2 regions of the Alteromonas sp. Cnat2-8 genome follow, and region 2 is predicted to be linked to the other one. Evidence: predicted binding sites of a transcription regulator. Region 2 holds the regulator's gene; the other holds the start of a gene.
What was found. The regulator ArgR, encoded in region 2, controls arginine synthesis, uptake and breakdown. The targets are predictions, from matches to a motif close to ANTGAATANNTATTCANT.

Region 1 (3,435 bases), on a different contig from region 2:
CTTGCGGCGCATACTGAAGCTCGACGACTTCTGAGTAGTAGTTGTCTGGGTTAAATTCGCGCAATTGTTTAAGGTCGGTATACATTAGTACTGGCGAGTCGAACAATACGCGGTCGGCGTAACCTGAGGTTTCGCTAAATACGTTTTGCTCGCGGCCAATACAGGTTGCCAACGACATAACGTGGTTTTCACGTAGCGGGTCGATTGGCGGGTTAGTTACCTGTGCAAATTGCTGACGGAAGTAGTCGTAAACCGTACGCTGACGAGATGACATAACCGCCATTGGCGTGTCATCACCCATAGAGCCAACGGCTTCTTGACCGTCTTTCGCAAGTACTTTTACAACTTGTTGAATTTCTTCATAGCTGTAGGCGTGTAGCTTGTGGTACACCGCCATGGCATCGTCGTCAAACACGCGTTTACCAATTAATGACGCATCAAGCTTTTCAATTGGTGTAAGTCGACGAATATGCTTATCTAGCCACTCTTTATAAGGGTGACGTGCTTTTAAGTCTTCATCAATTTCAGTAGAGCGCCAGATTTTGCCTGTGTATGTGTCTACAGCAAGCATTTCACCTGGGCCTACACGGCCTTTTTCAATTACGTCAGCTTGCTCGTAATCCCAGATACCTACTTCTGAGGCTAGGGTAATGAAACCGTTCTTAGTAATAACGTAACGAGCAGGACGTAGACCATTTCTATCAAGGTTACAGGCAACGTGGCGACCGTTAGTTAAAACGATACCCGCTGGGCCGTCCCATGGTTCCATGTGCATAGAGTTGAACTCGTAAAATGCACGAAGATCATCGTCCATGGTCTTGTTGTTTTGATAGGCGGGTGGAACAAGTAACCGCATAGCACGGAATAAATCCATACCGCCGGCTAAGAATAGCTCCAGCATGTTATCCAGCGAGGATGAGTCTGATCCTTCAGTATTAACGAAAGGGGCTGCATCTTTAAGATCTGGAATAAGTGGCGTTGCGAATTTAGCAGCACGTGCCATGGCCCAGTCGCGGTTTCCTTTAATGGTGTTAATCTCACCGTTGTGCGCAAGGAAGCGGAAAGGCTGAGCAAGCGGCCAGCGTGGTAGAGTATTTGTTGAAAAGCGTTGGTGGAAAACGCAAATTGCGCTTTGCATACGCTCATCGGCAAGGTCGTGATAAAAGGCGGGTAAATCTTTTGGCATTACCAAGCCTTTGTAGATCGTTACCAAGCCCGACAAACAAGCTACGTAAAAATCGGGATCTTTCTCAAGACGTTTTTCAGCGCGGCGGCGGATCATATACAAACGACGCTCAAGGTCGCGTTTTCTCCAGCCTGCTGGCGCGTTCACAAATACCTGTTCAATTTGTGGAACACCCGTTAGCGCTAATTCACCCAGTACTGAGTGGTCGACAGGCACTTCGCGCCAACCCACTACTGAAAGTGTTTCTTTTTCTAGTTCTTCATTAAGTACTTCACGCGCGGCTTGCGCAAGTACCGGGTCCTGACTTAAGAAAATCATGCCCACGCCGTATTTTTTGCTGAGTTTCCAGCCATTTTCTTCGGCGATTGCATGGAAGAACGCATCCGGTTTCTGTAGTAATAAACCACAGCCGTCACCGGTTTTCCCGTCGGCGGCGATACCGCCACGATGCTGCATACGGTCAAGACCGTGTATTGCAGTAGTTACCAATTCATGACTGGCTTCCCCATGAGTGTGAGCGATTAAGCCAAACCCACAGTTGTCCCGGGAATCATTGGGATTATATAAACTCATCTCTTAACTCCTTCAACCTTTTGACTGGGCAAGGTATGCGTTGCGTGTAGATGCGCCTAGGTTTGCGTATCACAACATTATTAGACGTCTTTTATGCCTGCGAGCGGTATTGCTCGCGGCGTGCGCCTTTCTTGTCGTTATTTTATTATTAGAGGATTCCAGTCGTTTCCGCATTTTTATGCATTATTGCGATGCGGGCCGTACAAAATACCCACATTAAAAACTAAAATCAAACGCTAAAAGTATAAGCTTTATAGTGAATTAGTATAAATATAATTAAATATATATTAATCAGCTGCTTACGTGTCGTCATTTATGTTTGTAACAAAAATGTTATCAGTATTGCAAAGTGAATAACTCACCCCTTATAAATGATATTACTTCTCATTTGCGTTTTATTAATGAATAAATATGCTTTGAAATTGATGTTTTATGTTGTCAATAGCGGTTTGCGGTGTATTTTTATTAATTTGTAAAGCTATGGTTCCACTAATATAAGTAGTTTGCTATATTGGTTGAAAATTAACCACAGGTAAGGCTCGTGGTGCGCTGAAGGATGTTGATAGAGAGCCCTGTGTGTGAATTGAGTGTACGCTTATGTGGAAGGCGAAGAATAAAAATTCACTGTGGTGGCGTGCTGTTAAGACAATAAGGATTATTGTATGAATACACTACATGCTTCACCACTGCCTTTATTTAGTATAGATGATCATATTCTAACTGGCGACAATATCACCTTCAGGCTTTCTCCTAACACATCTGGGCGTTTTCAATCTGGATCTCCCGATACTATTGTTATTCATTTTACCGCCGGTAGTAGCCTTTCATCTTCGGTGAATGTCTTGACCAATGCCGATAGCGGTGTGTCAGCTCACTTTGCCGTTGGACGCAATGGTGACATTGTTCAAATGCTTCCGACTAATAAAATAGCGTGGCACGCAGGAGAAAGTTATTACGAAGGGCGTAGTGGCTTGAATCAGTACTCTATCGGCATTGAATTAGACAATGCCGGCCAGCTTAAGGCTAGAGGAGACGGCACCTTTGAAAGTTGGTTTGGCGAAATTTTTGGCGAGAATGAAGTATTAGCTGCCCAGCACATTAACCAACAGTCTATGGGCTATTGGCACAAGTACACCGACATACAAATTGTTAGGACGCTATCGCTGTGTAAAGCGTTGTGTAGTCACTACAACATCTCTACTATCGTCGGGCACGAAGAAATAGCGCCGTCACGAAAGGTCGATCCTGGCCCCGCTTTTCCCCTTCAAAGACTCAAAGCCGCTGTTTTGCAAAGTGATAGTGAAAGGTGGGCAACTGAGTCAAGTGATTCGAATTCACAGCGAGAGGCGCATGATCAAATTCAGCGGGATCTCGCTAGCCCTGTAAAGCGGGTGGCCAATGTAAGTGCCAATTCGCTGAATGTGAGAAAAGGGCCAGATGTTTCGTACCCAACTGTCGAGAACGGTTTGAATAAGGGCGAAGTGCTAAAAATACTGGAAAAGCGAGGGGAGTGGGCGAAAGTGTCTTACACGAAGGTGGGATGGGTGAATACCAAATACATTAATGAAATTACTGAAAAGTCGCCTTTCAAATCCTAATTCTGAGCAGGGCCACAGAGTTATGCTTTGACAAACCGCATTCCCGAAAAGAGGAAAGCCTGATAGGATAACCGCAAA
Region 2 (3,435 bases):
TGTCTGTGTAGGCCTTACGTATCCAGCCTTTTCAAGCGGATGCAAATGCATCCGCTTTTAGCGCTATTAGCCGTTTACGAAGTCAACGCCTAGCTTGATGTCGCCACGTAGGCCTTCAAGCATGTCGTTTTTCGCTTTTTCTTCAAATGCGCTTAGCTCGCCGTATGGCAAGATTTCTTCAACACCGTTTGCGCCTAGGCGAACTGGGTGTGCGAAGAATGCTGCGTCATCGCTGTCGTCAGTTTGTACGTAAGTGTACTCAACCACGTTCTCACCTTGCATTGCTGCAACTAGAGATAAACAGAAGCGCGCTGCTGCTTGACCCATAGATAGGGTTGCAGAACCGCCGCCCGCTTTTGCTTCAACAACTTCAGTACCCGCGTTTTGGATACGAGTAGTTAGGCTAGCAACTTCTTCGTCTGTGAACTCTACGCCTTCAACTTGTGAAAGTAGAGGAAGGATAGTTGTACCAGAGTGACCGCCGATTACCGGTACGTGCACAGAAGATACGTCTACACCTTTAAGTTCAGCAACAAAGGTTTCAGCACGGATAACGTCTAGTGTCGTTACACCGAAAAGCTTGTTCTTGTCGTAAACGCCTTTTGCTTTTAGCGTTTCAGCTGCAATAGCAACAGTAGTGTTAACTGGGTTAGTGATGATACCAACACACGCGTTCGGGCAGTTATCAGCTACACCTTCGATTAGGTTTTTAACAATGCCGGCGTTGATGTTGAACAGATCAGAACGATCCATACCTGGCTTACGAGGCATACCCGCTGGAATTAGAACAACGTCTGCTCCAGTTAGTGCATCAGCTAGGTCATCTTTACCGTGACCGGTTACTTTTACCGCAGTGGGGATGTGGCTCAAATCAACGGCAACACCAGGAACAACTGGCGCTACGTCGTAAAGCGCTAAATCTGAACCTGCTGGCAATTGTGTTTTCAACAACAAAGACAGCGCCTGACCAATACCACCGGCAGCACCTAACACGGCTACTTTCATACCATTTCTCCTATGGGATTACTTCACGTATTTAAACGGAACGTCACACTAATGCAACGCGGGGGAAAACTCAATCACCGGATCGTCTTATTAACGTTATTTATGGCGATTTTATCTCGATATTCATTATCATGAATGATTATGCAAAGAAATTGCGCAAAGTCTACCTGTACGGCACAATATACGCATACTAAATATAATTCCTAACGATAATCCTTAAAAAGAAAAGAGCGCTAATGGCAAACGCAAAACAAGAGCAACTCATCAAAGCTTTTAAAGAAATTCTTAAAGCAGAAAGTTATGGTTCGCAAGGCGAGATTGTTGATGCTTTAAAAGCACAAGGTTTCGACAACATCAGCCAATCTAAAATCTCTAGAATGCTAAGCAAATTCGGCGCGGTACGCACGCGAAATGCCCGAGGTGATATGGTGTATTGCTTGCCTCCAGAGCTAGGTATGCCTACGGCTAAAAGCCCTCTTAAACAGCTGGTACTGGATATCGTTCACAACAATGTAATGGTAATCATAAGAACCAGCCCTGGTGCTGCGCAGCTTATTGCGCGCTTGCTTGACTCATTGAGTAAAAAGGACGGGGTTTTGGGCACCATTGCAGGTGACGACACTATTTTCATCGCGCCAGCGGATGTAACAAGAATTGAAGAGCTAAGGCAACGCGTTGAAGATTTATTCGAAAATGTCTAGGTAGTTCGTCAAGAACTCGGTAACCGAAAACAAGAAACCGCATACATGATGCGGTTTCCAACTAGCTCCTAAGCGAATGCTTCCTTAAGACAGTAATTTGATAAGCGCATCTGCAGTTGGGCGTGATGACGGTGGGTTCTGTCCTGTCACCAGTAAACCATCAGTACACACTTTTACGGCGAAATCGTCTGCACTTTCATATTTACCGCCCTTTTTCACTAGCTCGTCTTCAACTAGGTATGGAACAACATCGGTAAGCTCCATTGCTGCTTCTTCGCTATTGGAGAAGCCTGTCACAGCTTTTCCGTCCACCAAGTACTTGCCATCTGGAGTTTTCACATCTTTAAGCACAATTGGCGCATGACACACGGCACCAACAGGTTTGTTTGCTGCAATAGTGTCTTCAATTAGCTTGATAGAATGCGCGTTATCCGATAAATCCCAAAGCGGGCCGTGCCCTCCTGGATAAAACACCGCATCGAACTCGTCGGCTCTTACATCTTCTAGTGGAATTGTTGACGCTACAGCACTGCGTGCAACTTCATCTTTTGTGTAACGGATAGCGTCATCTGTCATGGCGTCATCCGCTAGACTGTTGGGGTCAATTGGCACTTGGCCCCCCATAGGCGATGCTAACGTTAAGGTATAGCCGGCATCTTTAAATGCATAGTACGGGGCGGCAAACTCCTCTAGCCACATACCGGTTTTCTTGCCCGTATCGCCCATTAGCTCGTGTGATGTCATTACCATTAATACATGTTTGGACATTATTCCTCCTTGCTTGGTTATTTAAATCTTGCGCAAGTTGGTTCGCATGAAGAGAGGCGTTAGATCAGTTTTTGGAAAAATCTTAATGAATGGAAAAGCGGAGTTATTGAATTTTAGGCATAAAAAAGTGCCACCCCCGATTAAGGAAAGTGGCACCTAACACTACAATTGGTTCACACCATTGGATTAGAAGTCGTATTTAATACCGAACTGAACTTGCCATACAGACTGGTCAAGAACTTCTAGGTTCTTAATACGGCTGTCGCTGTTCAGGTCAAAGTACTCGTACTGACCATCAACGATGTTTGCAGAAACAACTGCACGCTCATACTCGTAACGAGTACGCTCGATACGACCCCAGTCGTCATTTAGTAAGTTACCGAAGTTCTCGATATCGAAGAACACAGTAAGCTTATGCTCTGGGTAGAAAGCAGGTAGTTGCTGCTGAATACGTACATCGATGATAGTTGACCAACGAGAGTTGTCACCATTACGCTCAGCGATGCCGCCTTTGTATTGTGCAAGCTCAGAGCTGTTGATGTAATCAATGAACTCTTGCTGAGCAGCTAGGTCGCCACCGAATGAAGTAGATGCAAACAACGGATCGTCGATACCGTTAGGTACGTATAGCAAGTGACCCGCATCATCGTTACGGCTTTCACGCGCACAACGACCGCCACCAACATCTAGCACACACGCGTTGTTTTCGTCGAATGTGTAGCTGTAAGGTTGACCTGAACGACGCTCAGCAAATACGGACACTTTAGTCTCGTAACCGTCGATTAGCTCTTTGCTCCAGTTAAAGCGCATTTTCCATAGGTGCTCAGTCTGGAAGTTAGACGTACCAGCGCGTGGCGCTTGACGGTCATAAGCTGCGAAGTCAGAGTAGTTAGACGTCGCAGTAGATGAAGTACCGTAGCCGATATCTTCTACATCAGCATATGTATAGCTAGTGAAGAAG

Region 1: gltB (glutamate synthase large subunit) is a predicted target of ArgR. The motif match lies at 2,035-2,052, and genes of this name have one in related genera.

Annotation. Positions count from the first base shown of each region.
Region 1 covers NZ_JAKREX010000002.1:267,727-271,161, forward strand. Annotated here, with positions in the region: gene gltB (glutamate synthase large subunit) at 1-1,759, opposite strand, end outside; gene MHN00_RS05375 (N-acetylmuramoyl-L-alanine amidase) at 2,422-3,357, shown strand.
Region 2 covers NZ_JAKREX010000008.1:56,560-59,994, reverse strand. Annotated here, with positions in the region: gene mdh (malate dehydrogenase) at 67-1,005, opposite strand; gene argR (transcriptional regulator ArgR) at 1,242-1,706, shown strand; gene MHN00_RS19315 (type 1 glutamine amidotransferase domain-containing protein) at 1,791-2,474, opposite strand; gene MHN00_RS19310 (TonB-dependent receptor) at 2,661-3,435, opposite strand, start outside.